DNA from 2 places in the Rhodoplanes azumiensis genome. Region 2 is predicted to be linked to the other one. Evidence: predicted binding sites of a transcription regulator. Region 2 holds the regulator's gene; the other holds the start of a gene.
The links. The regulator PhoB, encoded in region 2, activates phosphate uptake and scavenging genes when phosphate is short. The targets are predictions, from matches to a motif close to TGTCATNNANCTGTCAT.
Positions count from the first base shown of each region.

Region 1 (15,741 bases), on a different contig from region 2:
CCGAAGGTCGATCTCGTCACCACCGACGGCTTCCTGTTTCCAAACGCGGTGCTGCAGCAGGAAGGCCTGATGGACAAGAAGGGCTTTCCGGAGAGCTACGACCTGCCGGGGCTCTTGCGCTTCCTCTCGCACATCAAGGCCGGCCGCCGGCCGGTGCGGGCACCCGTCTACTCGCATCTCGTCTACGACGTGGTGCCCAACGAGTGGATCGAAATCGACCGCCCCGACATCCTGATCGTCGAGGGCGTCAACGTGCTGCAGACCGGCCGCCCGCCCAAGGACGGCAAGGCGATCCCGTTCGTCTCCGACTTCTTCGACTTCTCCGTCTACATCGACGCCGACGAGGACGTGCTGCACCACTGGTACGTGAAGCGGTTCCTCGCCCTGCGCTCGACCGCGTTCCGCGACCCGAAGTCCTACTTCCGGCGCTACTCGCAGCTCACCGACGACGAGGCGGTCGCCATGGCGACCGACATCTGGACGCGCATCAATCTGGTCAATCTGCAGGAGAACATCCTGCCGACCCGCCAGCGCGCCGACCTGATTCTGAAGAAGAGCGAGACGCACCGCATCGCCGAGGTCGCGCTGCGGCGGCTGTGAGGTTGTCGGGTTGCTCGGCGAACTCTGAGGCTGGTGCGTGCCGCCCTGTTCTTCTCGCCGCGAGGCTGAGGAGATCTCTCTCGGGTTGCGGTACATTTTTCCTCTTGCTTGCGCTGCGAGCGGATCAAAAGCATTGGCTGTCATCGAAATGCAACCGAGACGGGCATAATAGAGGTTGCTCGATTCGGTGGGATGGGTGGCACCGATGGCAAATTGCCTTCTTCCCTTTCAAGAGGGTCGTTTCGATTACAATGAATGCTTTTTCGGGATTGGAGGGTTTCTAACCCCCGAGTCGAACGAAGAAAAGCATATGATGAGCCTTTACCTGCAAGTGCTCACTGAAGAGATGGCGAAACGAGGCGTTTTATTCGGAGGTGATAAGCCCCTCCGTTGGCTAGAGCCGGGCATCGGCGACGGATCGTCTACGGCGAAGTTCATAAAAGCGATGTCTATGTTCCATAGCGCAGGGTTCATCATCCATGGCTCTGACTATCAACTGAATTCGATCGAGCGGGCTCGTATCAATCTAACCGCTCTTCAGGGGACAAATATCCGGATTGGAGAGTTGAGTGTACGGGATGCCTTTTCTGGCGAGCCACTGGCGTCGGAAAAATGCGATTGCGCTATGCTGTCGCATTTTATCTATCACCTAAAAAGCCAGCTCGACGGCAGACGCTTCACTGCATTGGAAATGGATTTGGCATTGCGGCGCCTTATTGGTGCGGTAATGGATTCGCTTAATGGAGGTGGGGTGGCATTCGCTTTCCATGAGGGTGCCGCTTCGGACATGTTTGGAAAACTCGGCGTCGAATATGGTTCGGCGATGAATGATGCGCCGGACCGAATCCGCAAAGCTGCCGACGCGATCGGAAAGCCAACAATAAGCATGATGCTGGAATCTAATTTGTACTTTCCGGATCTGACTCAAGAAGTGTTATTTAACTTGAAGTCAATTGATAATTGGCGAGGCCATTCGGAAGGCACGCCGGAAGCCAGTTGGATAAAGAAGTTTCTCTTTGCCTTGCACAACACGCGGAACGAAAGTCAGTCCGGCGAACCCGTCAAGGAGGGAGGTGTTCGAGACCTGGACAAGCTCCCATCGACCCGAGGGAATCCGTCGCGGATGGGCGATGCGATTGACCGTCTCGTGGAATTGTTTACTCGCGATGAGTACGGGCCGCATATCGTCATTCGCTCCGAGATGCAAGTGATTCTGAACGATCAAGCGTATGCCGACGTTGTCGGGGCAGCCTTTGTCGAGGTCGAAAAACGACTCCCGGACATTCGCCGCGCCGCCCGGTCCGCAATGCTTGCTGCGAGATTGTGCAAAACCCATTTATCCGGGTAAGATTCATGCTGAGATTATATATCCGCACCCTTAACGGACTAACATCGAACGCTTGGCAATTGTTCGCTCGGTTGTTGCCAGGCAACGAATCAATCGATTCAAAATTCGAGGCGCTGAGATCAGGAAAACTCAAGCAACAGACAACTATCGACGAAATATATAAGCTTCTTAATATCCTTGATTCAAAAGCCTCTGCGCTGATGCGGTATAATGGCATCATACTAGCGGTTATAACATTTTCGACTCACGCGGGACAGCCGTTCAGCAAGCTCGTTTATGCAATCGTATTCTTAACCCTGGCCTCGATCTTTTCGTGCTTGATGGTGGTTGGTGTCTTCTGGAACCTGCTGAGCTACATCGAGCCCGCCAAATTCACCGACGACGCGGCACCGATTGAAGGTTCTGGAGATTTGACTAAGGAAGCCAATTCGTTGAGAAAGCTCCTTTTGTTGCGCGAGACTGCCTATCAAACCGCGTGGTGGTCCGCGCTGTTGGTGTCTCTTTTGCTAGCGGTATATTTTATTCGGAACTGGGATCCGTGGACGTTGCCGTCATAAGCAACTTTCCGGAGGGCGAGCACTAGCTGCGCACCCATATATAGTCGTCTACAAATTTGAGACACGAGCCGTCGGCTTTCGGTATGCAGCCTCGCTCAGTGCGTGGTCGCAACATCTCGTCATGCGGCTAAGGCTCTATTCAGCCTGGGTTACTTTCCCAGCACGCTTTCAGGACGAGTCGGAACGCGTGAACGCCGGCTTCACGCCGCGTGGCGTTCGGCGCCGGCGCCGAAGTGGCCGATGTAGCGGGTGTTGATCAGGCTCACCGGCAGGATCACCAGGATGTCGGTGGTGCCGAACTGGTGGTCGATCACGGCGCCGTCGCCGATCACGGCGCCGAGCCGCAGATAGCCCTTCACCAGCGGCGGCAGCGCGTGCAGGGCGGCCTTGGGATCGACGCTCTCCTTCGCCATGCGGTCGAGCGACACGTAGCGGCTCGCCAGCGCGCGGGCCCGCCATGCCTCGGGGGCGGATGCATGGTGATGCAGGAACGACAGCGGCAGCGCGAGCGCGTTCGGGTCGGTGCCCTCCAGGCTGGCGCAGCCCAGCATGACGTCGACCTTGTGGCGCAGCACATAGGTCCAGATGCCGTGCCAGAGGAGCTCGACGGTGCGCTTGTTGCGATAGGGCGGCAGCACGCAGGAACGGCCGAGCTCGAGGAACTTCAGGCCGCGGTGTCGCGCGATCAGCGGCGCGATGTCGAACTCGGCGGCCGTGTAGAAGCCGCCGCGGCGCTCGGCGATCTCCTGGCGCAGCAGCCGATAGGTGCCGACGACCGCCGGTCCGTGGCGGGTCGGCTTGTCGTGATCGAGCACCAGGAGATGATCACACAGCGCGTCGTAGGGATCGACGTCGCGTCGCGCCAGCATCGTCTTGGCGTCGGCGACCGCCGACATCTCCTGATAGAACACGTCGAAGCGCAGGCGCTGGGCGCGGCGGATCTCGGCGGCCCGGTGGGCGAGCCGCACCTCGAGCGAGCCGATGCGGCCGAGCGTCTCGTCGCTGCGGGTCAGGCGCGGATCGGAGACGCGCAGGCCGCCATAGGCCTTGAGCGCCGCGAGCTTGGGAACACCGGCACCGGGGCGCGGAAATCCGACACGACCGAACAGGCGCTTCGGAGGGATTTCGCGCATGGGAAAAGGCATCGACGGCTCCCGGACACGGAGGCTCGGCCCGGGCGACCGCCACGAGTCGCGGCTCCCAGCCGATCGTCGTGAATAAGCTGCCGCGACCACGGTTTTGTGACACGGACGCGTTCAATGCGACAGTTGTACACCGTGCGGCTGCGGGGTGACAGCGTCACGGGAGCGACATGATTTCGCGACGTGATCAGACCGGCGGCGCGCCGAATGCCGTGCCGCCGCGCCGCCGGCGCGCGCCGGGCCGATCAGGCGGCCCGCACGGCGCCCTTCGGGCCGGCGGCGAGCAGCGCCTCCAGCCGGTCGCGCTCGAGCGGCTTGACCAGCACGGCGTCGAGCCCGGCCGCCTCGTAGGTCGCGGGATCGGCCGGCGAGGCGTCGGCCGTGAGCGCCGCGATCAGGGCCGGAGAACGACCCTGCTCGGCCTCGTGGGCGCGGATCTGCCGCGTCGCCGCGAGGCCGTCGACGCCGGGCATGTGCAGGTCCATCAGAATCACGTCGAAGGCGCGTCCGCCGTGCGCCGCCTCCCGCCACGCCGCGACGGCGGCGAGGCCGTCGCCCGCGACGGTGACGCGATGGCCGAGCCGTTCCAGCAGGGCGCGGACCAGCAGCGCATTGATAGGATTGTCCTCGGCGACCAGCACGGTGCGCGACGATCCACGAGCGACGGCATCGGCCCGCGGCGCGTCCGGCGTCGGCGCCGGCGCCGACGCCGGCGTTGCGTCGGGGGCCGCGTCGGCGGCGTCCGCCGCGGCGGCTGCGGCGCCGAGTCGCACGGCCAGCGAGGCGGCCCGCACCGGCTTGATCAGATAGTCGGTGAAGCCGGCCGCCTCGAAGCCGGGCAGCTCGCCGCGCTCGGTCGGCCGCAGCATCACCAGGCGCCGTGACGCGGCGCGCAGCTCGGGGACGAGGGCGGCGGCCGCCGCCGTTCCGATGCCGCGGTCGACCAGGACGGCGTCGCAGCCCTCGCGAGCGAGAGCCACCGCAGCCTCGGCCGGTGCGGCCAGGGCCGTGCGGGCGCCCCAGGCATCGAGCTGGCGGACCAGGGCCGCCACGGCGCGCGGGTCGGCGGTGACGACCAGCACGCCGCGTCCGGACAGGTCGGGCGACCTGGTCGTCGGGGCCGCACCGCCGGCCGCCGGCAGGGGCAGCGTCACCCGGAAGGTCGCGCCGGCGCCCGGTGCGCTGTCGACCGTGACGGTGCCGTCGAGTCGCGCGACGAGGCGGCGCGTGATGGCGAGGCCGAGCCCGGTGCCGCCGAAGCGGCGGTCCGCTCCGTCATCGGCCTGCTCGAACTCGCCGAAGATGCGCTCCTGAGCGTCGGAAGCGATGCCGATGCCGGTATCCTGCACCGAGACGGTGACGGTCCCGGGCGCCGCGCCCGGCGCGGCCGTCACCGTGACGCTGCCGGCCGGCGTGAACTTCACGGCGTTGCCGACGAGGTTGAGCAGCACCTGGCGCAGCCGCGCGTCGTCACCGACCACCACGGCCGGCACGGCCGGGTCGACGAAGGCGGCGATCTCGACGCCCTTGTCGTGCGCCCGCGGGGCGACCAGCTCGACCACCGACTCGACCAGTGCGACCAGACCGAACGGCCGGGCCGTCACGGTGATGCGGCCCGACTCGATCTTGGCGAAGTCGAGAATGTCCTCGATCAGGACCATGAGGGCGCGGCCCGACGTCCTCACCGCGTCCACATAGGTGGCCTGGGCCGGCGTGAGCGGGGTGTCGCGCAGCAGCTCGGACATCCCGAGAATGCCGTTCAGAGGCGTGCGGATCTCGTGCGAGACGGTGGCGAGGAAGCGGTTCTTGGCGCGGCCCGCTGCCTCGGCCTCCTGGCGCACGACGGCAAGGGCGCGTCGCGCCCGGGTCTCGGCGTCGATCAGCTCCCATTCGCGGTCGGCGAGCGCCTCGATGCGGTCGTCGCGTCGCGCGATTGCGCGGCGCAGCCGGGCGTCGTCGTGCAGGAAGAGGGCGAGCGCCGCGGCGGCGGCGAGCGCCGATGCGATGACGAGGCCGGCGACGAGGCGCGGCTCCGGGGCCGCGGGGGCCCGGAGCAGGACGAGGCCGACCAGGACGCCGAGCAGGATCGACGTCGTGCCGAGGATCAGGGCGGCGGGGCGGACGGATCGTTCGAGCCTGTCGTGCATCGGCGCCTTCGTTCCCGGCCCGCCGTCGCGCCGTCTCGAGCGGCGCGCCCGGGGCCGGATCCCGGCAGCGGCCGTGCTTCGGGATAGCACCGGAATCTTGCTGATCTGTTGTCGTGCCGGGCCCGCGTCGGGCCGGGCCCGCGCCAGCGGGTCTCGGCCTCCGTGCTCGGCATGCTCGGCGTGCTTGGGGCGGCGATGCGCCGTCAGGCCGCGGCGGCGAGGGCGACCAGATGCGTGCGGGCGTGCGCGAGAGCGGTGTCGAGCCGCGCGATCTGGACCCGATAGTCTTCGGCCGAGATGGTCGCGGCGGCCCTCTCGAGCTCCGCCGCCAGGGCCGCCACCGCGGCCGCGCCCATGGTGGCGGCCGCGCCCTTGAGGGTGTGCGCCTCGACCGCGATGGTGTCGCGGGCGAGCTCGGGGAACAGGTCGCTCATCCGCGCGAGCCGCGCGTCCGACTCGCGCAGGAACACTTCGACGGCGAGCGCGAGCCCGTCCTCGCCGATCTCCTCGGCCAGCATCGCGAGCATGGCGCCGTCGATGGCCTGGTCGGGATCGCCTCCGCTCGCCGGGCCGCCCGCTGGCCGGGCCGGGCCGTCGCCCGGACCCGTGCCCGCCTGCGGCATCGTCGGCAGCGGAACCGCGCCGTCGGCCACCCGAGGCTCGGCCACCCGAGGCTCCACCCCGCGCTGCTCGACGACGTCGAGCAGCGCCTCGATCAGGGCCTGCTTGCGCAGCGGCTTGGCGACGAAGCCGGTCATGCCGGCGGCACGGCAGATCTTGATGTCCTCGGGATAGGCGTTGGCCGTGATGGCGACGATCGGCACGCCGTCGTTCGGGCCGCCGCGCGCCCTGATCGTCTGCGTCGCCTCGAGCCCGTCCATCTGGGGCATCCGCACGTCCATCAGAACGGCGTCGTAGCGGGTCTCCGCGACCGCCGCCACGGCTTCGGCGCCGTCGCCGACGAGCCGCGGCACGATGCCGAACTCCTTGAGCATCTTCACGGCGACGAGCTGGTTGGTCGGATTGTCCTCGGCGATCAAGAGGCGCAACGGCCGACCGAGCGCCGCGAGCCTCTCCCGGAAGGCGGCCAGGATCCAGGCGTCGTCGCCGCGCGGCTCGCCGACGAACGAGTCGGACCAGGCGAGGGCCAGGCGGACCCGGAACGTGGTGCCGACGCCCTCGGCCGACTCGACCCCGATGGTGCCGCCCATCTGGTCGACGATGTGCTTGCAGATGGCGAGCCCGAGCCCGGTGCCGCCGAAGCGGCGGTTGATCGACGGGTCCGCCTGGGTGAACTTGTCGAACAGGAACGGAATGCGGTCGGCCGCGATGCCCATGCCGGTGTCGGCGACGATCCATTCGATCTCGGCCCGCTCCGCGTCGCAGCCGAGGCGGCGCACGGCGACGCGGATCTCGCCCCGGCACGTGAACTTCACGGCGTTGGACAACAGGTTCAGCAGCACCTGGCGGAGCCGCCCGGCGTCGCCGATCAGGGCCGCCGGCAGGTCGGGCGCGATCGCGGTGTGGATGACGAGGCCGCGATCGGCGGCGCGCTTGCCGACGATGCTGACGGCGTTGTCCACCAGGGCCGCCGGCGAGAACGGAATCGCCTCGAATTCGAGCTTGCCGGCCTCGAGCTTGGAGAAGTCGAGGATATCGTTGAGGATGCGCAGGAGATTGTCGCCGGCGTCGTGCAGCGCGGTGACGCAGACGCGCTGCTCGGCGTCGAGGTCGCTCTCCATCAGCGTCGCGGCGAGCCCGAGCAGGGCGTTCATGGGCGTTCTGATCTCGTGGCTCATGGTGGCCAGGAAATCCGACTTCGCCCGGTTGGCCGCCTCGGCCGCCTTCTCGCGCTCGCGCATCAGCTCCGCCTCGGCGCGGGCGCGGGCGTTCTCGGCCGCCATCTGATCGGTACGGGCCTTCACGGCGCGAGTCTGCTCGTTCCACCACAGCGCGATCGACAGCGCTGCGACGATGACGATCACGGCGCCGATCACCGAGAGGAACACCGACAGCCGCACCACCGCGTGCCAGCCGGCCAGCGCGTGGTTCTTCGTGGTGGTGGCGACCATCACCAGCGGATAGCTCTTCAGGGGCCGCACCGCGACGACCCGCTCCTGGCCGTCGAGCGGACTGACGAGGTGCTCCGTGTAGGCGCGCTCGCCGCCGTCGCGGATCGCGAAGGACTTGCCGATCAGCGGCACGCGAGGATGGCGCATCAGCAGGACGCCCTCGCGGGTCATCAGCGCGATCGAGTCGTGCTCGGACAGCGACACGGCGCGATAGAGCTGCTCGAAATGGTCGAGCGACAGGGTCGCCGACATGATGCCCATGAAGCTGCCGTCGTAGGCGTCGAGCCGTCGGTGCAGGCCGACCAGCCATTCGCCGGTGACGCGGCTCTGCACCGGAGCCCCGATGATCGAGTGCGGGAGGCGCTCGGTCTGCAGACGCAGGAAATGCTCGCGGTCGGCGATCGACAGAGCCGGGGTCGGCCAGAAGCGCGAGAAGTTGACCAGCGCGCCGCTGCTGTCGAACAGCGACAGCGCCTCGAGCTGCGGCACCACGGTCGCCTTGGCGCGCAGGATCGTGTGGGTCGACAGGCCCGACAGCCGCCGGCCGAACTCGGCCCGGTCGTTCGACACCGCGTCGGGAACGTGCTCGAGCAGCGCGCTGAGGGTCAGATCGACGGATTGCAGCGCGCGGTCGGCCTGCTCGGCCATGATGGCGCTGCGCTGGGTGAGCGACTGCTCGGCGGCGGCGAGCGCGCTTTCGCGCAGATTGCCGAGCACCAGCGCGTTCATCCCGACGATGGTCGCGATCATGAACACGGCGCCGGCGATCAGGCCGGCGAAGGGCCGCGAGATCTTGACCGGGCCGCCGCCGCCGCTGCGCGTGGCGGCCCGGCCGCTTGCAGGACCGGGGGGGCCGCCCGGCGGGGTCACGTCGACCAGCCGGCCGGCGCGAGACCGACGGCGTCGCGCTGGCGAATCTCCAGCAGGATGGCGCGGAGCTGGGCGAGATCGACGGGCTTCGGGAGCGTGCGGCAGACGTTCAGGCTGAGCAGGTTCGCCATCGCCGCGGTCTCGCGCCGGATCGTCTCGTTGGAGCTCGACACGATGACGATCGGGGTCTTCAGATCCAGGGCGGCGACGGCGTGCAGCACCTCGGCGCCGCCGTGGCAGCCGAGTGTGAGATCGAGGCTGATCAGCGTGAAGGTGTGCCGCTCCAGCAGGGCGACGGCCTGCTCGTAGGACGCGGCGTCGACGACGTGATAGCCGGCCCGCTGCGCCACCCGGCCGATGATCATCCGGTGGACGGTGTCGTCGTCGATGACGAGGAGCGACGGCATCGGCGGTCCGCCGGCCGTGCCGGGCTCGGTTTCGGCCTGCGCTGAGTTCGGCTCGCTGCGGTCCGGCATCCTGCGTCCCCGACGTCTTGCCTCGTCGCCCATCGTGGCAAGGAAGCGGAAAGATTCGATTAAACCAGGGGTGGCGGTCAATACGCCCGTCACAGCCCGAACAGGCGAGGAATCGATCTAGCCTGAACCGGCGAGGGCGCCGCGCGAAGGGACGGGGTCGCGTCGTCGCGCCGGCGCGCCTCGCCGGAGGACAGCGGACGGGCAAAAACGCTCAGGCGGCGCGGCGCACCTCGTCGACGCGCGTCCGATAGGCGAGCGCCTCGGCGACGTGGACGCGGCCGACCCGCTCGGCCCCGGCGAGGTCGGCGAGCGTGCGGGCGACCCGCAGCACCCGGTGATAGCCGCGCGCCGACAGCCGCATCGCGTCGGCGGCCTCGCGGATCAGCGCGAGCCCGGCCTTGTCGGGGGTCGCGACCTCCTCCAGGAGGCCGCCCTGTGCCTGCGCGTTGGTGCGCACATGCGGAAAGCCGAGCGCCTCGTAGCGCTGCGCCTGCAGCTCGCGCGCCAGCGCCACCCGGGCCGCGACCGCGGCGCTGCCTTCGGTGGCCGGGGGCAGCGCAAGGTCGGCGGCGCTCACCGCCGGGATATCGACATGCAGATCGATGCGGTCGAGCAGCGGGCCGGAAAGGCGGCCCTGATACTCGGCCGTGCAGCGCGCGATCGGCCCCCGCCGGCAGGCGAAGCCGGGCTCTCCGGCGCGGCCGCATTTGCACGGGTTCATGGCGGCGACCAGCATGAAGCGGGCCGGATAGGTGACCCGGTGATTGACCCGGGCGATCGCCACCTCGCCGGTCTCCAGCGGCTGGCGCAGCGATTCGAGCACCCGCGGCTCGAACTCCGGCAGCTCGTCGAGGAACAGGACGCCGTTGTGGGCGAGCGAGATCTCGCCGGGCCGTGCCTTCAGGCCACCGCCGACCAGGGCCGGCATCGAGGCGGAGTGGTGCGGGCTGCGGAACGGCCGTCGGTCGCTGAGCGCTCCGTCGCGGATCTCGCCCGCGACCGAGGCGATCATCGACACCTCCAGGAGCTCGACCGGCGACAGCGGCGGCAGGATCGACGGCAGCCGCGCGGCGAGCATCGACTTGCCGGCCCCCGGCGGGCCGATCATCAGCATGTTGTGGCCGCCGGCCGCGGCGATCTCGAGGGCCCGCTTGGCGTTCTCCTGGCCCTTGATGTCGGCGAGGTCGGGGAGCGCGGCCGCCGCCGCGCGAATCCGCGGCTGCGGCCGCGTGAGCACCTGCGTGCCCTTGAAGTGATTGGCCAACTGGATCAGCGAGCCGGCCGCGACGATCGTCATGTCGGGACTCGCCCAGGCGGCCTCCGGGCCGCAGGCGGCCGGGCAGATCAGCGCGTCGCCGCGCGCGTTGGCGGCGATCGCGGTCGGCAGCACGCCGGCGACCGCGGCGATCGAGCCGTCGAGCCCGAGCTCGCCCAGCACCGTGTAGCCGTCGAGCGCGTCGGGCGGGATCGCCCCGATGGCACCCATCAGGCCGAGCGCGATCGGGAGATCGTAATGGCTGCCCTCCTTGGGCAGGTCGGCCGGGGCGAGGTTGACGGTGATGCGCCGCGCCGGCAGCGCGAGCCCCGACGCGACCAGCGCCGCCCGCACCCTTTCGCGCGCCTCCGAGACGGCCTTGTCGGGCAGGCCGACCACGTTGAAGGCCGGCAAGCCAGGGGCGACCTGAACCTGGACGTCGACGGCCCGCGCCTCGATGCCCTCGAACGCCACGGTCGTCACCCGCTGCACCATGCCACCGCCCCCGAACTCGGAATGCCCGCCAGGGTAGCAGGGTGTCGTCGGTGCGGCAAGAACAATTAGGGAACAGCGCGGGAGGGCGACCGGCGGCGCCCCGCCGGTCAGTTCAGCCCGGAGCGCGGATAGACGAAGGCGAGGAGCGTCAGCAGGGACGAGCCGAGCACCGCGCCGGCGGGGAGCGGATTGCTGGCGACGACGTTGAAGAGGGTGAGGCCGAGGTCGTGCATCGGAAAGCCGTCATTGGCGCGGGTGGGCCGGCCGGAGGCCGGATCGTCGAGCGCGTGCGGGGTCCGATCGAACAACCAGGCGACGTCGTGTGCTCGTCCAGGAGCCCCTGTCTACATCAAGGATGTCGCCGAACCGTGAATCGCGCCGGCATGGCCGTCCTGCGGCGGCCGCCATGCGTTTCGGGGAGGGCTCGATGAGCAGAGGCGGTGCCGCGGGGGCTTCCGCCCGAGGTGGATCCACGGGTCGGACGCCTACCGCCGCCGCTCGGCCATCAGGGCGCGGTAGAGGGTGGCGTAGCGCCGGGCGGAGCGGCGCCAGGAGACGTCGGCCCGCATGGCGTTGCGCTGGACGCGGCGCCAGACCTTGCCGTTGCGCCACAGCGCGGTGGCGCGCAGGACCGCCGCCTCCAGCATGCCGATGGTCGGGCGGAACTGGATGCCGGTGCCGACTCCCTCGGCGATCGCCATGTCGTTGCAGTCGATCACGGTGTCGACGAGCCCACCGACATGGCTGACCACCGGCACGGTCCCGTAGCGCAGCGCGCACATCTGCGACAGCCCGCACGGCTCGAAGCGCGACGGCATCAGGAGGGCGTCGGCGCCGGCCTGGATCAGATGAGCGAGCGCCTCGTCGTAGCCGATCACGCAGGCGACGCGGCCCGGATGGATGCGGGCGGCGTCCAAGAACGCCTGCTGCAGGTTGCGCTCGCCGGAGCCGAGCACGACGAGCTGCGAGCCGGTGGCGAGCAGCGTCGGCAGCACCTCGACCAGCATGTCGAGGCCCTTCTGCCAGGTCAGCCGGCTGACCACGCCGAACAAGAGCGCGTCGTCGGTGGCGAGCCCCATGCGCTTCTTCAGCTCCGCCTTGTTGGCGATGCGCGGCGCGATTCGACGGGCGTCGAAGGTGGCGGCGATCAGCGGATCGCGGCCCGGATTCCACACCGTGTCGTCGATGCCGTTGAGGATGCCGGAGAGCCGCTCGGTGCGGCCGCGCAGGAGCCCGTCGAGGCCCATGCCGAACTCGCGGGTGCGGATCTCGGCCGCGTAGGTCGGCGACACCGTGGTGATCCAGTCCGAGAGCGCGAGGCCGGCCTTGAGGAAGCCGATCTCGCCGTGGAACTCGACCCCGTCGATCGAGAACGCCGGCGGCGGCAGCGCCAGGGCGGACAGGAGCGACGCCGGGAACAGGCCCTGGAAGGCGAGGTTGTGCACCGTCATCACGGTGCGGGGCCGGCGCTCGAACCGGTAGCGCAGATAGGCGGCCGAAAGCCCCGCCTGCCAGTCGTGGGCGTGCAGCACGTCCGGCCGGAAGGCCGGCACCTCGCCGGCGCCGAGTCGCGCCGCCATCAGGCCGAGCGCGCCGAACCGGATCGCGTTGTCGGGCCAGTCGCGGCCGTCCGCCGCCATGTAGGGATTGCCGGGCCGGTCGTAGAGATGCGGCGCGTCGATGACGATCAGCTCGAGCTGCCTGGCGCGGCCGTGCAGGAGGCGGGCCGGGCCGCCGAACAGGTCGTCGACGGCGAGGATCGGGCTCACGTCGCGCAGCGCCGCCATCACGTCCGGATAGCCGGGGATCAGCGTGACGGTGCGGACGTTCTCGGGGGCGAGCGCCGCCGGCAGTGCGCCGGCGACGTCGGCGAGACCCCCGGTCTTCACGAAGGGGAAAATCTCGGAGACGACGGACAGGACGTGGATCGGCGTCGCTGCGATCACAACCGATCGATCATCTGCTGGGTGATGAGACAGATGCCGTCCTCGGTGCGACGGAACCTGTCGGCGTCGAGCTCGGGATCTTCGCCGACGACGAGCTTGGGCGGGATCACGGTGCCCTTGTCGATCACGACGTTGCGCAGCCGCGCCCCGCGCCCGATGTCGACCTGCGGGAGGATCACCGAGTTCTCGACGAAGGCATAGGAGTGCACGCGCGCTCCGGTGCCGACCAGCGAGCGCCGGATCGAGGCGCCCGAGATGATGCAGCCCCCGGCGACCAGCGAGGCGATCGCGGTGCCGCGGCGGCCCTGCTCGTCGTGCACGAACTTGGCCGGCGGCGTGATCTCGGCATAGGTCCAGATCGGCCAGTTGTGGTCGAACAGGTCGAGCTGCGGCACCACGGCGGTGAGGTCGATGTTCGCTTCCCAGTAGGCCCCGATGGTGCCGACGTCGCGCCAGTAGACGGCCGTCTCCTCGCGCGAGCGCACGCAGGAGCGCGAGAACGGATGCGCCACCGCCTTTCCGTACTTGACCAGATACGGGACGATGTCTTTGCCGAAGTCGTGCGTCGAGTGCGGATCCTGGGCGTCGCGGCGCACCTGGTCGATCAGGAACTTGGTGTTGAAGACGTAGATGCCCATGCTGGCCAGCGCCAGCTCCGGGTTGCCCGGCATGTGCGGCGGCTTCGGCGGCTTCTCGACGAAGTCGACGACGACGTCGTTCTCGTCGACGTGCAGGACGCCGAAATGGACCGCCTGCTTGAGCGGCACCTCGATGGTCGCGATGGTGATGTCGGCCTTCTGCTCCACGTGCTGCTGGAGCATCGGCTCGTAGTCCATCTTGTAGATGTGGTCGCCGGCGAGCAGGACGATGAACTCGGGATTGTAGCTCTCGATGATGTCGAGGTTCTGGTAGACGGCGTCAGCCGTGCCGGCATACCAGCTGGCGCCGGCGATGCGCTGGCTCGCCGGCAGGATGTCGAAGCTCTCGTTTCGCTCGGGGCGGAAGAAGTTCCAGCCGCGCTGCATGTGGCGGATCAGGCTGTGCGCCTTGTACTGGGTCGCCACCGCGATGCGGCGGATGCCCGAGTTGAGCGCGTTGGACAACGTGAAGTCGATGATCCGGGACTTGCCGCCGAAATAGACCGCCGGCTTGGCGCGGTTGTCGCACAGCTCGTGCAGCCGGCTGCCGCGGCCGCCGGCCAGCACATAGGCCATGGCGGAACGGGCGAACGGCCCCGGCGTGGAATGTACAATCGGCACGGAATTGCCTCGTTCAGGTTGCGAAACGCATCGTCGAAATCTCCCGGCCGGGTCGCCCGCGCAGGACCGGCCCGCGCGGCGCCTCCGGTATCACGTGACCGACGCCGGCAGGGCCGGCGCATCCGGCTAGGAGCGCAGATAGGCCTCCGTCGAGTAGCGCCGCATCATGCGGGCCGAGTTGAACACCGCACCGATCTTGGCGATCGTCTGCTGCATCATCCAGATCCACCGCGCCCGATCGTCGTGATAGAGCGGCAGCACGGTCGATTCGAGCTTGTCGTACATGGCGGCGGCGTGCGCCTCGGGCGACGGGTCGCTGCCGTCGCTACCGATCGCCCAGCCGGTCACGCCTTCCTCCCAGCCCTCGAGCCACCATCCGTCCAGCACGCTGAAGTTCAGGACGCCGTTGAACGCCGCCTTCATGCCGCTCGTCCCCGACGCCTCGAGCGGGGGCACCGGATTGTTCAGCCATACGTCGCAGCCGGAGACGAGCTTCATGGCGATGGCGATGCTGTAGTTTGGCAGGAACGCCATCGGAATGTCTTTGATCGATCTCATGTGCTGGTGGATCGCCCGGATGCGCGCCTTGCCTTCGAAGTCGCGCGGATGGGCCTTGCCGGCCATCACCACCTGGAACCGGCGCCCACCGGCGATCGCCTTGAGCCGTTCCACGTCGTGGAACAGGAGGTCGGGCCGCTTGTAGCCGGTCATCCGGCGGGCGAAGCCGATCAGCGGCACGTCGGGGTCCATCTCGACCCCGGTGGTCGTCCGCACGTGCTCGATCAGCTCGCGCTTGGCGCGCTGGTGGGCGTCCCACAGGGCGTCGGGCGGCACCTGGTCGGCCTTGAGAAGATCTTCGAGCTCGTAGGCCCAGTGCGGCGCGATCGGCTTGAACAGGTCGGCGATCGCCGGATGCATCCACATCGGCACGTGCGCGCCGTTGGTGACGGTGCGGATCTTGTAGGCCGGGAACATCTTCTGCGCCGTCTCGGCGTGCCGCCGGGCGACGCCGTTGGCGTAGCGCGACAGGTTGAGCGCGAGCTGCGTCATGTTGAGATGGTCCGGACCGGCGAGCAGCTTGAGCTGATCGATCTCGATCAGGTCGCCGACGATCGCCTGCACGTCCTCGTAGGAGAACCGGTCGTGGCCGGCCTCGACGGGCGTGTGGGTGGTGAACACGCACTTCTCGCGCACCGCGTGGACGTCGTAGCTGAACGGCTCGGGGATCCCGGGAATGCGGTTGATGCGGTGCTGGTCGAGCAGGGCCAGCGACAGGAACGCCGCGTGGCCTTCGTTGAGATGATAGGTGTCGATGGTGAAGCCGAGCGCGCGCAGCACCCGCACGCCGCCGATGCCGAGCACCACCTCCTGCTTGATGCGATCCTTCTCGTCGCCGAAATACAGCCGGTTGGTGATGATGCGGTCGCGCGGGTCGTTCTCCGGCACGTTGGTGTCGAGCAGCAGCACCGGGATTTGGAAGCCGCGCGGCGACTTGAGGTCGTAGAGCCAGGGCCGGATCCACACCTGCCGGCCTTCGATCGCGACCGCCACCATGGCGCCGATCGGGGTCGCCC
Region 1 covers NZ_JBHUIW010000020.1:27,478-43,218, forward strand. Annotated here, with positions in the region: gene coaA (type I pantothenate kinase) at 1-600, shown strand, start outside; gene ACFSOX_RS16510 (hypothetical protein) at 914-1,948, shown strand; gene ACFSOX_RS16515 (hypothetical protein) at 1,954-2,505, shown strand; gene olsB (l-ornithine N(alpha)-acyltransferase) at 2,706-3,638, opposite strand; gene ACFSOX_RS16525 (ATP-binding protein) at 3,893-5,794, opposite strand; gene ACFSOX_RS16530 (hybrid sensor histidine kinase/response regulator) at 5,998-8,736, opposite strand; gene ACFSOX_RS16535 (response regulator) at 8,733-9,212, opposite strand; gene ACFSOX_RS16540 (YifB family Mg chelatase-like AAA ATPase) at 9,424-10,962, opposite strand; gene ACFSOX_RS16545 (hypothetical protein) at 11,070-11,270, opposite strand; gene glgA (glycogen synthase GlgA) at 11,448-12,908, opposite strand; gene glgC (glucose-1-phosphate adenylyltransferase) at 12,905-14,122, opposite strand; gene glgP (alpha-glucan family phosphorylase) at 14,294-15,741, opposite strand, start outside.
Region 1: the regulator PhoB is predicted to act here: its motif matches at 3,736-3,752, upstream of olsB (l-ornithine N(alpha)-acyltransferase).

Region 2 (15,741 bases):
TTCGACGTCGTCGTCGCCTCCAACCTGTTCGGCGACATTCTGTCCGATCTCGGCCCGGCCTGCGCCGGCACGATCGGCATCGCGGCGGCCGCCAACATCAATCCGGAGCGCACCTGGCCGTCGGTGTTCGAGCCGGTGCACGGCTCGGCGCCCGACATCGCGGGGCAGGGCATCGCCAACCCGATCGGCCAGATCTGGTCGGGCGCCATGATGCTCGACCATCTCGGCGAGGGCGAGGCGGCCGCCGCCGTGCTCGGCGCGATCGAGAAGGTGCTGGCCGAGAAGACGCTGCGCACCCGCGACCTCGGCGGCAACGCCGACACGGTCGCCTGCGGCAAGGCGATCGCCGAGATGATTTGATCGTCGTCATTCCGGGGCGCGGCATCTCCTCCCCGTCGCGGGTCATCACATGTCCCGACGGATGGGCCGGCCCCTTGAGCAGATGGCGTTGGCGTTCTCTGACGGTACGGCGAGTCCAGCGCCGCTCCCTCTCCCCGCAGGGGAGAGGTGAAAACAAGATCGCGGAACGCCTACGCCCTCACACCCCGTTCGGCTCGCCGCCGGGCTCGTCGGGGGCGTCGCGCCAGCGGCGGACCGTGCCGGTGTCGATGTCGAACAGGTCGAGCACGCGGCCGACCGTGTGGTCGATCATCTCCTCGATCGATGCCGGCTTCGCATACATGGCCGGCACCGGCGGATAGACGATCGCGCCCATCTCGGTGACGGCCGCCATGTTGCGGATGTGGCCGAGATGGAGCGGCGTCTCGCGCGCCACCAGCACCAGCCGGCGGCGCTCCTTCAGCACGACGTCGGCGGCGCGCGGCAAGAGCGAGCCGGTGATGCCGTTGGCGATCTCGGCGAGCGTGCGCATCGAGCACGGGCAGACGATCATGCCGGCGGTGCGGAACGAGCCCGACGAGATCGCCGCGCCGATGTCGTTGGTCGCGTACCACACGTCGGCGAGCGCCTGCAGGTCGGCGAGCGTGCGGTCGGTCTCGAGTGCGAGCGTCACCTTGGCGGCGCTGGAGACGACCACATGGGTCTCGACGTCGACGGTGCGCAGGATCTCCAGGAGCCGCAGCCCGTAGACGATGCCGGAGGCGCCGCTGATCCCGACGATCAGGCGGCGCGGCGTCGTGGTCATGCGGGTCTCCTGTGACGGGCCGGCCGTGGCGGGACGACCGGTGGCGGCGACCGGCGGGCGGTGCGGTCGCGCCGGGGCGGGGTGGTGCGAGGGTCGGCCGCGCGGGACGGCATCGGCCGGAGGCCGACAGCTAGCGCAGTTCGGACGACGATTCATCCCCCGAATCGCGGCGCTCGCGGTATCATGACGCCGAGCCTGTGCGCGTGCCGCGTGATCGCGGCGCACTCGCGCCGCTCGACCGCGCAGGCCGCGTGCAACGACGGGCCAGGGGACGCCGATTTGCCGTCCCTTTACCAAATTCTCAGGGTTGGAATGCAGTCTCGAACCGCGGCGGACACGGTTTCCGCCTTGTTGCTGCCCTAACTTCTTCCCAGATGGTCGGCAATATCGGGCTCGAATTCGAGGGGGACGAGTCTTTTGCGCGCAACCTGTCTGATCCTGCTGGCCGCCGGCGTCGGGGTGTCCGCGCTGGCGACGTCCGCGGTCGATGCCACGGCCCAGACCTATCCGGGCGCCTATCGGACGCCGGGCACCTACGGTGCCCCGGGCCCTTACGGATCGGCGCCCGTCATGGACGAGGACGACGAGGTCGCGACCTATCCGGGCGCGCCGCAGCGTTCGATGGGCGGTGCCTACGGGAGCGGCGACCTCAGTGGCCATCCGGCCGCCGCGCCGGTGCCCTACGAGACCCAGCCGCTGCCGCCCCCCGGCCAGGCCGACTATTCGCGCGGCGTCGCGCCGACCTATCGGGACGGCACGCCCTATCGCGAGGCGCCGACCACCATCTACCGCGAGCCGCCGTCGTCCGCGCCCTACCGCGACACCTTCGCGCCACCGCAAGGCGCGATGCCGCGCTACGCCGCGCCGGCCCCGGCCGACGGTGCGCTGCGGCCGCCCGGCGAGATCGCCGGCCAGTCGCCGGTCGGCCAGCCGCCGATGGGCGGCCAGGGCTATGCGACGGCCGCTCCGCCGCCGGGTTACGGTGCCCAGCAGGCTCCCGGTTATGGCGCGCAGCCGGGTTACGGCGTCCAGCCGGGCACCGGCTACGGGGCCGCTCCGCCGGCCTACGGGGCGCAGCCCGGCTACGGGGCACCCGCCTATGGCCGTCCGGCCGAGGCCGACCGCGCGCCGGTCGGCAGCATTCCGCAGGGCAACCAAGCCTACGCCGCGCTGGGGCCCGACTACCAGCCCGAGACGGAGCGCAAGGAGCTGCCGCCGCAGTTCAAGCGTCAGCTCGTCGATTACCCGACCACCGAGCCGGCCGGCACCATCGTGGTCGACACGCCGAACACCTACCTCTACCTCGTGCTCGGCAACGGCAAGGCGATGCGCTACGGCATCGGCGTCGGCCGCGAGGGCTTCACCTGGGCCGGGGTCGAGCGCGTCACCCGCATGGCGGAGTGGCCCGACTGGCACCCGCCGGCCGAGATGATCGAGCGCCAGCCCTACCTGCCGCGCTTCATGGCCGGCGGCGAGAGCAATCCGATGGGCGCCCGCGCCCTCTATCTCGGCAAGACCGTCTACCGCATCCACGGCACCAACCAGCCGTCCACCATCGGCACCTTCGTGTCGTCGGGCTGCATCCGGCTGGTCAACGAGGACATCGAGGATCTGTATCGCCGGGTCGGCGTCGGCACCCGCGTGGTGGTGAAGCCGAAGGCGTCGTCCAGCGCCGCGCCACCTCCGCCGGCCGCGGCGCAGCGGCCGCGTGCCGCCGGTTTGCCGCAGGTGATCCGCTGACGGCTCGCGCCGGGCACCGAATTCGAGGACGACGGCCGGGGGATCCCCCGGCCGTCGTCGTATCCGGGAGACGGCCCGGAAGACCGGGCGGCGGCGATTGACGGGCCGGGGGCGGCGCAGCACCATCGCGGCGAGGGGGGACGACAGGATGAGACGCGCGATCACCGGTTTCGCCGGGCTGGCCGTCGCGGCCGCGCTCGGCGGCTGCGTGACACCCTCGACGACCGCCCCGAACACGGCACCGCTCGAGCTCGGGATGACGCCGCAGGCGGCCTCGATGGCGCTCGGCGTGCCGCTCGAGCCGGTCGCCGGGCAGGGCGCCTCGCGCACCCAAGGCGACTCGCGCATCTATGTGGCGCGCCTGCCGGCCGCGACCCCCGGCCTCACCTCGGTCGACGGCCTGGTCTGGCTGCAGTTTCGCGCCGGGCGGCTGACCGGCTTCAAGCGCGACTGGCACATGGGGCCCGGACCGACCCGGCCGTTCTGAGCCGGGTCCGACAGCCCGTCACGGCCGGCCGTCACGGCCGTCCGAGGCTTCGCCGCACGCCCAGATAGACACCGGACGATCCGCCGCTCCCGGATCCGGCCTCGTCGCTGCGGCCGCCCGGCCGAAACCCGCCCTTGAGCGTCACGCGGTCGTCGACGTCGTAGCCGACCCCGAGTCCTTCGAGATGAAGGCGCCGGGTCCGCGCGGTTCCGGCCGCGCGTGGGCCGGCCGCCGCGCGATCCGCGACCGTCCCGGGCGTGGTCGCCAGAACCGAGAAGTCCGGCTGCGTCGGCTGCGCCAGGACCGCACCGGCTCCGGCCGGCAGAGCGAGCCCGAGCCCGACGACGAGCACCCACGGCTTGACCATCCGGGCCTCTCCTGCGTTCGGGTTCCGCTTCGCGCCTGGTACGCTCGTGCCGCCCCGCGTCCTTCGCGTCGTCGCGGCACCCGCTTGCCACCCGAAGGAAACCCGCGGGCGCCGCGTAAAAGGTCCAGGAGCGCGGCCGTCAGGGGGTCGGAGGCCGATGGAGAACGACGTCGACGAGGGGCTCGTCGCGCAGGTCGCCGCCGGCGACCGGCTCGCCTTTCGTCGTCTCATGGAGCGTCACATGCCGCGCGCCGTGCGGGTCGCCCAGCGGGTCACCGGCAATGCCGCCGATGCCGACGACATCGCCCAGGAGGCGTTCCTGCGGGTGTGGACGCGGGCCGGCTCGTTCGATCCGGCCAAGGCGCGCTTCACCACCTGGCTCTACCGGATCGTCACCAATCTCGCGATCGACCAGCGCCGCCGGCCCTCGCACGCCGAGCTCGAGCTCGCCGCCGAGGTGGCGGACGGCGAGCCGGGCCCGGACGCGACCCTGGAGGCGCGCGAGGAGCGGCGCGCCGTCGACGCGGCGATCGCGGCGCTGCCGGCCCGGCAACGCGCCGCCGTGGTTCTGTTCCATATGGAGGGCCTGAGCGGCCGCGAGGCGGCGGCCGTGCTGGATCTCTCCGAGAAGGCGTTCGAGTCGCTGCTGATCCGCGGCCGCGCCGCCGTCAAGGCGGCGTGCCGGCCGCGCGCGGAAACTGCCGGGAGGGTACCGTGACGTTCACCGAGTTTCGCCGTCTCGCCGAGACCTATGGCGGCGATGTCGCGCGCTGGCCGGAGGCGACGCGCGACGCCGCCCGGGCGATCGCCCGCACGCCGGAGGGCCGGGCGGTGCTCGCCGCCGAGCGCCGGCTCGATCTGATGCTGGAGGAGGCGCCCGAGGTGCCGCGGCGACGGGCCGACGACCTCGCCTTCGCGGTGATGCAGCGGCTCGCCACGGCCCCGCCGGCGACGCTGGTCCAGCGTCCCGGGGGGCCGCCTTCGGGGCGGCCGATCGGCGCGACGGCGCGCGGCTGGCTGCGCTGGCTGGTGCCGGCCGCGAGCCTCGCCTGCTCGCTCCTCGTCGGCGTGTCGCTCGCGCGCGAAGTGCCCTACGCGGTCGGCCCGTCGCCCGCCGCCACCATCATCGCCATGGTGGTCGACGCCGGCGCCATTCCGAACGACTGGGGGCGGCCGTGAGTGTTCCGTCGCGCTTTCTTTCCGGACTCCGCGCCCGCAAGCTGCAGGTCGCGCTGCTCGCCTCGCTGTGCCTCAACGTCGGGCTGGGCAGCTATGTCGCGACCCAGTGGCTGGCGCCGCGGCCGCTCATCGCCACCGCGGCCGGGGCGCCGATGCGCCTGATCGACTCCATCGCGGACCGCCTGCCGGAGGAGGACGCGACGCGGCTGCGCCGCATCTACGACCTGAGAAAACCGGCTGTCGTCGCAGCGCAGGCCGACTACGAGCAGGCGCTGCGCCGCGCGATCCTGAAGCTCGCCGACCCGCGCCTCGACGCGGCGTCGTTCCGGGCCGCCGTGATGGAGGCGCGCGACAAGCGCGTCGCCATCGGCGACATCGTGATCGACGCCGTGGTCGAGGCCGCCGTCGAGATTCCGCCGCAGACCCGCGCCGACCTGGTCGGCCGGCTGCGCGGACGCTGATCACGTGGCAAGTGATCACGCGATCGAGTCTCACGAGATCGAGACACACGCGATGACCGTGCGGCGCGAAGGAAACGGCGGCCGGCGCCGTAGCAGGGCAAACGGCACCCGCCGTTCTCACCCACGGAGACCCTCATGACCCTGCTCCGCTCCACGCTCGCCGCGGCGCTTCCGGCCGCGCTGCTCGGCCTCGCCGTCCTGCCCGCACAGGCCGCCGACGTGGTCGTCCAGAACGGCCGTTATGTCGTCGTCGCGCCGCCTCCGCCGCCGCCCGTGATCGTTCCGCCGCCGCCGCCCGTGGTGGTCGCCGGTCCCTATTATTACGGCGGTTATTACGGCCGCTATTACGGCCCGCGCCCTGCCTATGTCCCGGCCGCGGGCGTCAGCCGCACCGTGGTGGCGGGGCCGAACTGCACCTGGCGCACGACGCGTGTCTGGGTCGGCGGCGGCTATGCGATGCGTCGCGTCCGCGTCTGCTGAGACGACTGGACGTGATCACGTCGGTGGTCGTTCCGCGGCGGCGCGCAGCGCCGAACCCGGAGTCCAGCCGAGAACCAGGAGCATGCCGCTGAATTCCGGGTTCGCGCCTTCGGCGCGCGCCCCGGGATGACGGACCTCGTCAGCCCAAACAGACTCTCGTCCCTCACCCCGCACGATCAACATCAGGAGAAGACGACATGCGATCGATCCTCGCCGCCACCGGCCTCGCCGTGCTGCTCGCCGCCGGCGTGCACGGCCCTGCTTTCGCGCAGGACCAGGGCGTGCTGCGCGACGCCTGCAAGGCCGACTACCAGAAGCTCTGCCAGGGCGTGCAGCCGGGCGGCGGCCGCATCATCAAGTGCCTGCAGGACCAGAGCGACAAGCTCTCGCCCGGCTGCAAGACGGCGTTGTCGTCGCGCAAGTGATCAGATCACCGGGACGTTAGGGACAACGACTCCGTCATGGCCGGGCTCGTCCCGGCCATCCACGTCCTTGCCGTGCCGCAGCGGCAAAGACGTGAATGCCCGGCACGTGGCCGGGCATGACGAGTCTCTCGTATGGTGCGACGGTAGTGGCTCGCAAGAACTGACTCTCTACCCTTCCGCATCCTCCGGGCCGACCACGCTCGCGGGATCGAACTCGTAGCGGGTGTTGCAGAACTCGCACGTCACCCCGATCCGGCCGTTCTCCACCATGGCGGCGCGGTCGGCGGCCGGGAAGCTCTTCAGGATCGTCTCGACGCGCGCGTGCGAGCACGAGCACTGGGCCTCGACGTCGACGGCGCGGAACACTCGCACGCCGTGCTCGTGGAACAGCCGGAACAGGAGCCGCTCGGTGGACAGCGCCGGATCGAGCAACTCGACGTCCTCGACGGTGGCGACCAGGGCCTGGCCCTCGACCCAGGCGTCGTCCTCCGGCACGACGTGCGGCGCCGTGCCCTCCGGCGCGTCACCGGGATGAAGATCGGCGACCCGCTGACGCTCCTGCGACTTCGGCAGGAACTGCAGCATCAGGCCGCCGGCCCGCCACCGCCGCTGCGCGCCGCCGCCGCCGGCCGCCGCCGAGAACTCCTCGGCGACCGCGAGCCGCACCCGGGTCGGGATCTGCTCCGAGCGCAGGAAATACTCGTGCGCGGCCTCTTCGAGCGTCCCGCCGCCGAGCGCCACGAGGCCCTGATAGCGGTTCATGTCGGCACCCTGGTCGATCGTCATGGCGAGATGGCCGCGCCCGAGCAGATCGCCGTCGGTCGTGCCGGTCAGCGCCGCCACGGCGTCGGCGTCGAACTGGGCGTAGGCCCGCACCTTGCCGGGGCTGCGCCAGTCGACCACCAGCATGCGCACCGGTCCGTCCGTCTGGGTCTGCAGGATGAAGCGCCCCTCGAACTTGAGCGACGAGCCGAGCAACACGGTCAGCACGATCGCCTCGCCGAGCAGGCGCGACACCGCGGTCGGATAGGCGTGGCGGGAGAGGATCTCGTCGACCATCGGGCCGAGCCGCACGGTGCGGCCGCGCACGTCGAGCGCCGCGACCTCGAACGGGACGACGGTGTCGTCGTGCGGGATCTCGCCGGGGGCGCGGGACGGAATGCTGATCTGGCTCATCGGACTCCTTGGCGACCAGGGTGAGGCGGACGCGGACGCGGCGAACGAAATTCGACTGCGAACGCAAGGCGACGGCCGGCGGGAGGCCCGCCGGCCGTTCGCGACGACCGCATCCGTCCTCAGATAGTCACTGGACGGCGGCTTGGAAGCACCAGGCCAGGATGCCCTTCTGGGCGTGCAGGCGGTTCTCGGCCTCGTCGAAGACGACCGACTGCGGTCCGTCCATGACGCCGGCCGTGACCTCCTCGCCGCGATGGGCCGGCAGGCAGTGCATGAACACCGCGCCCGGGGCGGCCTTGGCCATCAGCCGCTCGTTGACCTGGTAGGGCTTGAGCAGGTTGTGGCGGCGCGCACCGTCCTCGTCGCCCATCGACACCCACATGTCGGTGAGCACGCATTCGGCGCCGGCCACCGCCTCGTCGGGATCGGTGCCGATCCGGATCGCGGCCCCCGACTGCTTCACCCAGTCGACCAGCGCCGGCCGCGGCGCCAGCTCGGGCGGCGTCGCGATGGCGAGCTCGAACTCGAACCGCTCGGCGGCGTGCATCCACGAGGACAGCACGTTGGAGGCATCCCCCGTCCAGGCGACGCGCTTGCCGCGGATGGGCCCGCGGTGCTCCTCGAACGTCATCACGTCGGCCATCACCTGGCAGGGATGCGACAGCTTGGTGAGCCCGTTGATCACCGGGATGGTCGCCTCGTTGGCCAGCTCCTGCACCTTCTCGTGATCGAGGGTGCGGATCATGATGGCGTCGACGTAGCGCGACAGCACCTTGGCCGTGTCGGCGATGGTCTCGCCGCGGCCGATCTGCAGCTCGTTGCCGTGCAGCACGATCGTCTCGCCGCCGAGCTGGCGCATCGCGACGTCGAACGACACCCGGGTGCGGGTCGACGGCCGGTCGAAGATCATCGCCAGCATCTTGCCGGCGAGCGGCGCCGGGTGGGCGTCGGGATGGCCGTTGGTCTTGCGCGCCGCCTTCATGGCGAGGCTGGACTCGAGCATCCGCCGCAGCTCCGGCCGCGGGATGTCGATCAGGTCGAGAAAGTGCCGAACTCCGCTCACGCCTTCAGTCCTTCGAGTTTTGGCGCGACGCCTTGCGCGGCCCCGGCGGCGCGCTCGAGACGGGTCGCAGCCCGATCGATCCGGTCCACCGCCTCGGCGATCTCGGTCTCGTCGATGATCAGGGGCGGCAGAATGCGTACCACGTTGTCGCCGGCCGCCACGGCGAGAAGCTTCTCCTCGCGCAGCGCCGTGATCAGGTCGTTGTTCGGCACCACGCAGGCGAGGCCGAGCAGCAGCCCTTCGCCGCGCACCTCGCGGACGACGGTCGGATGCCGGTCCGCCACCGCGGCGAGCCGCTGCTTGAGCAGCAAGGCCTTGTGCTGGGCGGCCTCGAGAAAGCCGGGCGCCAGCATCACGTCGAGCACGGCGTTGCCGGCCGCGACCGCGAGGGGGTTGCCGCCGAAGGTCGAGCCGTGGGTGCCGACCGTCATGCCCTTGCCGGCCTCCGCCGAGCACAGCACGGCGCCGACCGGGAAGCCGCCGCCGAGCGCCTTGGCGATGCCCATCACGTCGGGCGTGACGCCGACGCGCTGGTGCGCGAACAGCGGTCCGGTGCGGCCCATGCCGGTCTGCACCTCGTCGAACACCAGGAGGAGGCCGTTCTGGTCGCAGATCTCGCGCAGCCCGCGCAGGAACTGCGGGGTGCCGACCCGCACGCCGCCTTCGCCCTGCACGGCCTCGACCAGGATCGCCGCGGTCCGTGGGCCGATCGCCGCCTTCACGGCGTCGAGATCGCCGTAGGGCACCTGGTCGAAGCCCTCGACCGGCGGGCCGAAGCCTTCCATGTACTTCTTCTGGCCACCGGCCGCGAGCGTCGCCAGTGTGCGGCCGTGGAAGGCACCCTCGAACGTGACGATGCGCACGCGCTCCGGCGCGCCGTTCGCCGCGTGGTACTTGCGCGCGACCTTGATCGCGCCCTCCATCGCCTCGGCGCCCGAATTGCAGAAGAACACCAGGTCCGCGAAGCTCGCTTCGCACAGGCGCGCCGCCAGGCGCTCGGCATCCGGCACGCGGAACAGGTTGGAGACGTGCCACACCTTCTCGGCCTGTGCCTTGAGCGCCTCGACCAGCACCGGATGGGCGTGGCCGAGGGCGTTCACGGCGACGCCGCAGTGACAATCGAGGTAGCGCTCGCCCGTGGTGGAGACGAGCCATGCGCCTTCGCCCCGCTCGAAGGCGAGGTTCGCACGCGCGTAGGTCGGCAGGAGATGCGACATGGCCGAACTTCTTCTGGCGACTCGTGAATTGAGCGGCGCACGCCGAAGAGATGCGCGGCCCATGAAATGAATCGTGCCGCCCCAGGGGCGGCACGACGACATCATTCTAGGTCCGGGCGGCGCGGTGTCAACCGGACCCGCGGCATCCGTCGTCTCACTTACGGACTCGAAACGGCCATGAATTGTGGATGCAATACTGGGGACTCTTGCGTGGGACTCGCGCCATATAGTAGCGTTTTCTTCGTAAGTATACGATATCTCGTGCGGCGGACTGCTCTCTCAGTTTCACATCCAGTTCCTGCGTACCCGCCGGTGGAGAGGCACCGCCGCGCGGCGTTGGGGGATTCGGTGAGACCCGTCCCGCGCCGCGAGGCGAAGAGGAACACATGTGGACCGACGAGCGCGTGGAACTACTCAAGAAGCTTTGGAACGACGGTCTCTCAGCGAGCCAGATCGCCGTCGAGCTGGGTGGCATTACACGCAATGCGGTGATCGGTAAGGTTCACCGACTGGGCCTGTCCGGACGGGCCAAGAGTCCTGCGGCGGCGGTGCCGCGGGCGAGAAAGCCGCGCGCGGCGGCGCCGGTGATGCGCGTCGCGCGGCCGGCGATGCGCGGCAACACGGCGCTGGCACGCGCGCCCGTCTACGAGGTCGAGTACGAGCAGGAGGTCGAGGCGGTCGCCAATGTGGTGCCGATGGGCCAGCGCTGCACGCTGCTCGAGCTCGGCGAGGGCAAGTGCCGCTGGCCGGTCGGCGATCCGGGCTCGACCGACTTCTTCTTCTGCGGCGGCCGCACCGCCGAGGGGCTGCCCTATTGCGGCTACCACGCGCGGATCGCCTATCAGCCGGTCGACCGCCGCCGCGACAAGCGGCTCGGGCGGATCTGATCCGACACGATTCCGGCGTCCGGCGCGGCCGGACGCCGAACCGTTCGGCGCCGCACGCCACGGGCGCTGCACGACATCATCGCGGGATCGCGCAGGATTGCCGGATCGCTGTGGTCCGCGATGCGGCAATCCGGCCATGACGTCGCTGCATTGCGCGCGACATCCGGGACGCACGCTGGTCGCGACCGCCGCGCACGCGCCGTTCGAGCCGGGGAGCGTGGCGGGCGGGCGCCCGCCGCTCCGTCCGGCCCCTCACGCTTCCGCGCTGCCGTAGCGGTCGTTGAGGGCGTAGCCGGCGCCGCGCACGGTGCGGATCGGGTCGGAGCGCTGGCCGCGGTTGAGCGCCTTGCGCAGCCGGCCGACATGCACGTCGACGGTGCGCTCGTCGATATAGACGTCGCGCCCCCACACCCGGTCGAGCAGCTGCTCGCGCGAGAAGACGCGGCCCGGGTTCTCCATCAGGAACTCGAGCAGGCGGAACTCGGTCGGCCCGAGCGGCACGTCGCGCCCGGCCCGCGCCACCCGCTTCTTCTCGCGGTTGAGCTCGATGTCGCCGGCGGTCAGAACGGCGGCGACCCGCTCCGGCTTGGTGCGGCGGAGCAGCGCGCGGATGCGCGCGAGCAGCTCGGGCACGGAGAACGGCTTGACGATGTAGTCGTCGGCGCCGGTGGCGAGCCCGCGCACCCGCTCGCCCTCCTCGCCGCGCGCCGTGAGCATGATCACCGGGAGCTGCTGGGTCTCGGTGCGGGCGCGCAGCCGCCGGATCAGCTCGATGCCGGACAGGCCGGGCAGCATCCAGTCGACGATGGCGAGATCGGGCGGGCTCTCCTTGAGGCGGAGATCGGCGTCGTCGCCGCGGCCGGCGGCGTCCACGGCGTAGCCTTCGGCCTCGAGATTGTAGCGCAGCAGCAGCGTCAGCGGCTCCTCGTCCTCGACGATCAGGATGCGGGCGGCCATCGGGTGGTATTCCTCTCGAGAAGCGCGAGCGCCCGGCGGCGGACGCTCGTTCCCTTCGTCAGGCGTCGAACGGAACCACGGTGCTCGCCGTCGTGTCGCCCTTCGGGCGCTCGTCGACGAGCGACTTGCCTTCGATCATGTAGTAGACCGACTCGGCGATGTTGGTGGCGTGATCGCCCATCCGCTCGATGTTCTTGGCGCAGAACAGCAGATGGATGCAGATGCCGATGTTGCGCGGGTCTTCCATCATGTAGGTGAGGAGCTCGCGGAACAGCGAGTTGTTGACGGCGTCGATCTCCTCGTCGGCCCGCCACACCGCCACGGCTTTCTGCAGGTCGCGCCTCGCATAGGCGTCGAGCACGTCCTTGATCTGCGACAGCACCAGCTCGGTCATGTGCTGGACGCCACGCATCACCTGCTGGGCGCGGAACTCGTTGTCGAGAGCGACGACCCGCTTGGCGATGTTCTTGGCGAGGTCGCCGATCCGTTCGAGATCGTTGGAGATGCGCATCGCCGCGACGATGTCGCGCAGATCGACCGCCATCGGCTGGCGCCGCGTGATGGTGAGCACCGCCTTGGCCTCGATCTCGCGCTGCAGCACGTCGATGCGGGTGTCGGCTCCGACCACCTTCTGGGCCGCGACCAGGTCGCGGCGGTCGAGCGCCTCGGTGGCGTCCGAGATCTGCTGCTCCGCCATGCCACCCATCTCGGCGACCATGCGCGCGAGATCCTGCAGGTCGGTGTCGAAGGCCTTGTGCGTGTGTTCGCCCATCGGGGGGGTCTCCGGAACGTCGTTGGGTCGGGTGTCGTCTTCGGGGGCCTTCATGGGGGTCATCCGAAGCGACCCGTGATGTAATCCTGCGTGCGCCGGTCCTTCGGCGTCGTGAAGATGTCGCTGGTGATGCCGATCTCGACCAGGACGCCGAGATGGAAGAAGGCGGTGCGCTGCGACACCCGGGCGGCCTGCTGCATCGAATGGGTGACGATGACGATCGTGAAGTTCTCGCGCAGCTCGTCGATCAGCTCCTCGATCTTCGCCGTGGCGATCGGGTCGAGGGCCGAGCACGGCTCGTCCATCAGGATGACCTCGGGGCTCACCGCGATGGCGCGGGCGATGCACAGGCGCTGCTGCTGACCGCCCGACAGGCTGGTGCCGGAATCGCCCAGGCGGTCCTTCACCTCGTCGAACAGGCCGGCCCGCTTCAGGCTGATCGCGACGATCTCCTCGAGCTCGGCCTTGTTGCGGGCGAGCCCGTGGATGCGCGGTCCGTAGGCGACGTTCTCGAAGATCGACTTGGGGAACGGGTTCGGCTTCTGGAACACCATGCCGACGCGGGCGCGCAGCTGCACCACGTCGAGCTGCGGGTCGTAGATGTCCTGGTCGTCCATGGCGATCCTTCCGGTCACCCGACAGGCCGGGATGGTGTCGTTCATCCGGTTGAGGCAGCGCAGGAAGGTCGACTTGCCGCAGCCGGAGGGGCCGATCAGGGCCGTCACGGCGCGCTCCTGGATGTCGAGGTCGACGTCGCGCAGCGCGTGCTTCTCACCGTAGTAGACGTTGACGCCCTGCGCCACGATCTTGACCGGGTTGCCCGCCACGGCGGCGGCCGCGGCGATCGCGGTCGCCGAGTCGAGCTGGACCATGCTGTTCATCCGGGGGGCCTCCCTGCCACCTGACTTACCACCGACGCTCGAACCGCTTGCGCAGCACGATCGCCGCCCCGTTCATGACGAACAGGAACACGAGCAGAACCATGATGGCGGCCGCCGTCTTCGCCTGGAAGGCGATCTCGGGCAGGTCGGACCACAGATAGATCTGGACCGGCAGCACCGTCGCGGCGTCCGTGATGCTGGTCGCCGGCTCGACGATGAAGGCCACCATGCCGATCATCAGCAGCGGAGCCGTCTCGCCGAGCGCGTGCGCCATGCCGATGATGGTGCCGGTCATGATGCCCGGCATCGCGAGCGGCAGGACGTGGTGGAACACCGCCTGCTGGTGCGACGCGCCGACCCCGAGCGCCGCCTCCTTGATCGACGGCGGCACCGCCTTGATGGCGGCCCGCGACGCGATGATGATGGTCGGCAGCACGAGGAGCGCCAGCACCAGGCCGCCGACCAGCGGCGCCGAGCGGGGCAACCCGAAGAAGCTGAGGAACACCGCGAGGCCGAGCAGGCCGAACACGATCGACGGCACCGCGGCGAGATTGTTGATGTTCACCTCGATGAGCTCGGTCAGCCGGTTCTTCGGCGCGAACTCCTCGAGATAGATGGCGGCGGCGACGCCGATCGGCAGGCACAGCACCAGCGTCACCAGGAGGGTCAGGGACGTGCCGACCAGCGCGCCGCGGATGCCGGCGAGCTCCGGCTCGCGACTGTCGCCGGCCGTGAAGAAGAGGGTGTTGAAGCGGTTCTCCACCATGCCGCGGTCGCGCAGCGCCTCCAGCCAGGCGATCTCCTGGTCCGAGACCTTGCGATTGGTCGCCGGGGTCAGGTAGGTGACGAGCTGCCAGTCGCCGGGCTTGGCCGTGGCGCCGCCGGAGGCGAGCGGCAGCAGCACCTCGCCGGCGGCGTCGCGAGCGCCGATGCGGGTGAGCTTGACGAGGCCCCCGTCGACGGCGACGAGCAGGCTCGGCACGGTGACGCCGAGCGGCTCCTCGGCGGTGGTCGCCTCGAAGCGCGCCTGCAGGGCGGCGGCCGTGTCGGACAGCTCCGTCATGCGGGCCGAGAGGCTCGTCGCCTCCTCGGTCGCGGCGGCGACCCGGCGCTCGGCGGCGGCGGCCTTCGCCGCGTCGCCGGCCGCGCGGGCGGCGGCGAGGTCGCGCTCGGCGGCGGCGCGGCTTCCCTCGATCGACTGGACGATGGTCCGCAGCCGGGCGGCCTCGGTGCGGGCCGTGCGGGCCTGAGCCGACAAGGTACGCTTGACGGCCGCGAGGGACGCGGCGAAGTCGTCGGCGGTCGAGCTCAGCGTCACCTCGCCCGTGGTGCCGGCGACCGTCAGCGTGCCGCGGCCGGGCGTGCGCTCGATCCGGGTGCCGATTCCCTTGAAATAGAGATCGACGTCGTCGGAGACCAGCACCGGCACCTTGACGGTTCGGCCGATCAGCGACGGGTCGGCGACGACGCGGCGGCGAAGCTCGTCGCCCGCGCCGGAGGAGAGGAGCCCGTCCAGCGCGCGACGCCCGAGCCGGCTGGTCACGTCCGGGAACTGGGCCCGCAGCGCGTTGCGCACCAGGAGCTGGAAGTCGCCGGTGCGGATCACGGCGGGGTCGTTGGTGCCCTGCGGGTCGATCTCGCTGCGGTCGACCATCACCTCCATCTCCAGCACGTGCTGGGTGAAGGCCGGCAGGCCCTTCACGACGATGTCGGCGAGCACCACGAGCAGAAACACCGCGGTCAGCGCGATCGCTCCGATGCCGTAGGCGCGGAACCGGGCTTCGGCGCGGTACCGTGCACGGATCCGGGCCTTGGCAGCGTCCGAGGTGACGTCGACGGTGCGGGTGGCGGGAAGCGCTAGGTCAGTCATATTGCTCTCGATACCGTTTGACGATCTGCATCGCGATGACGTTCAGCGTCAAGGTGAAGAAGAAGAGCACCAGGCCGAGCGCGAAGGCGGAGAGTGTCTTGGCGCTGTCGAACTCCTGGTCGCCGACCAGGATCGTCTTGATCTGGACCGTGAAGGTGGTCACGGCCTCGAGCGGGTTGAAGGAGAGGTTGGCGGCGAGGCCGGCGGCTATCACCACGATCATGGTCTCGCCGACGGCCCGGCTGATGGCGAGCATCATGGCCGAGACGATGCCCGAGAAGGCGGCCGGCAGCACCACCCGCTTGATCGTCTCCGACTTGGTCGCCCCCATGCCGTAGGAGCCGTCGCGCAGCGACTGCGGCACCGCGTTGATGACGTCGTCGGAGAGCGACGAGACGAACAGGATGATCATCATGCCCATCACGAGCCCGGCGGCGAGCGCGCTCTCCGAAGCGACGTTGAGGCCGATCCCCTGACCGAGATCGCGCAGCCACGGGGCGAGCGACAGGGCGGCGAAGAAGCCGAGCACCACGGTCGGGATGCCGGCGAGGATCTCGAGCAGCGGCTTGGCGACGGAGCGGACGCGCGGCGAGGCGTACTCGGCCAGATAGATCGCCGCGAACAGGCCGATCGGG
Region 2 covers NZ_JBHUIW010000029.1:29,092-44,832, forward strand. Annotated here, with positions in the region: gene ACFSOX_RS20345 (tartrate dehydrogenase) at 1-360, shown strand, start outside; gene ACFSOX_RS20350 (UbiX family flavin prenyltransferase) at 539-1,144, opposite strand; gene ACFSOX_RS20355 (L,D-transpeptidase family protein) at 1,562-2,884, shown strand; gene ACFSOX_RS20360 (hypothetical protein) at 3,033-3,371, shown strand; gene ACFSOX_RS20365 (hypothetical protein) at 3,403-3,738, opposite strand; gene ACFSOX_RS20370 (RNA polymerase sigma factor) at 3,896-4,456, shown strand; gene ACFSOX_RS20375 (hypothetical protein) at 4,453-4,917, shown strand; gene ACFSOX_RS20380 (periplasmic heavy metal sensor) at 4,914-5,378, shown strand; gene ACFSOX_RS20385 (hypothetical protein) at 5,514-5,858, shown strand; gene ACFSOX_RS20390 (cysteine rich repeat-containing protein) at 6,056-6,283, shown strand; gene ACFSOX_RS20395 (Hsp33 family molecular chaperone) at 6,452-7,459, opposite strand; gene argF (ornithine carbamoyltransferase) at 7,587-8,522, opposite strand; gene ACFSOX_RS20405 (aspartate aminotransferase family protein) at 8,519-9,739, opposite strand; gene ACFSOX_RS20410 (GcrA family cell cycle regulator) at 10,126-10,626, shown strand; gene phoB (phosphate regulon transcriptional regulator PhoB) at 10,879-11,583, opposite strand; gene phoU (phosphate signaling complex protein PhoU) at 11,642-12,355, opposite strand; gene pstB (phosphate ABC transporter ATP-binding protein PstB) at 12,415-13,236, opposite strand; partial or broken gene pstA (phosphate ABC transporter permease PstA) at 13,262-14,059, opposite strand; partial or broken gene ACFSOX_RS20435 (DUF3333 domain-containing protein) at 14,621-15,106, opposite strand; gene pstC (phosphate ABC transporter permease subunit PstC) at 15,099-15,741, opposite strand, start outside.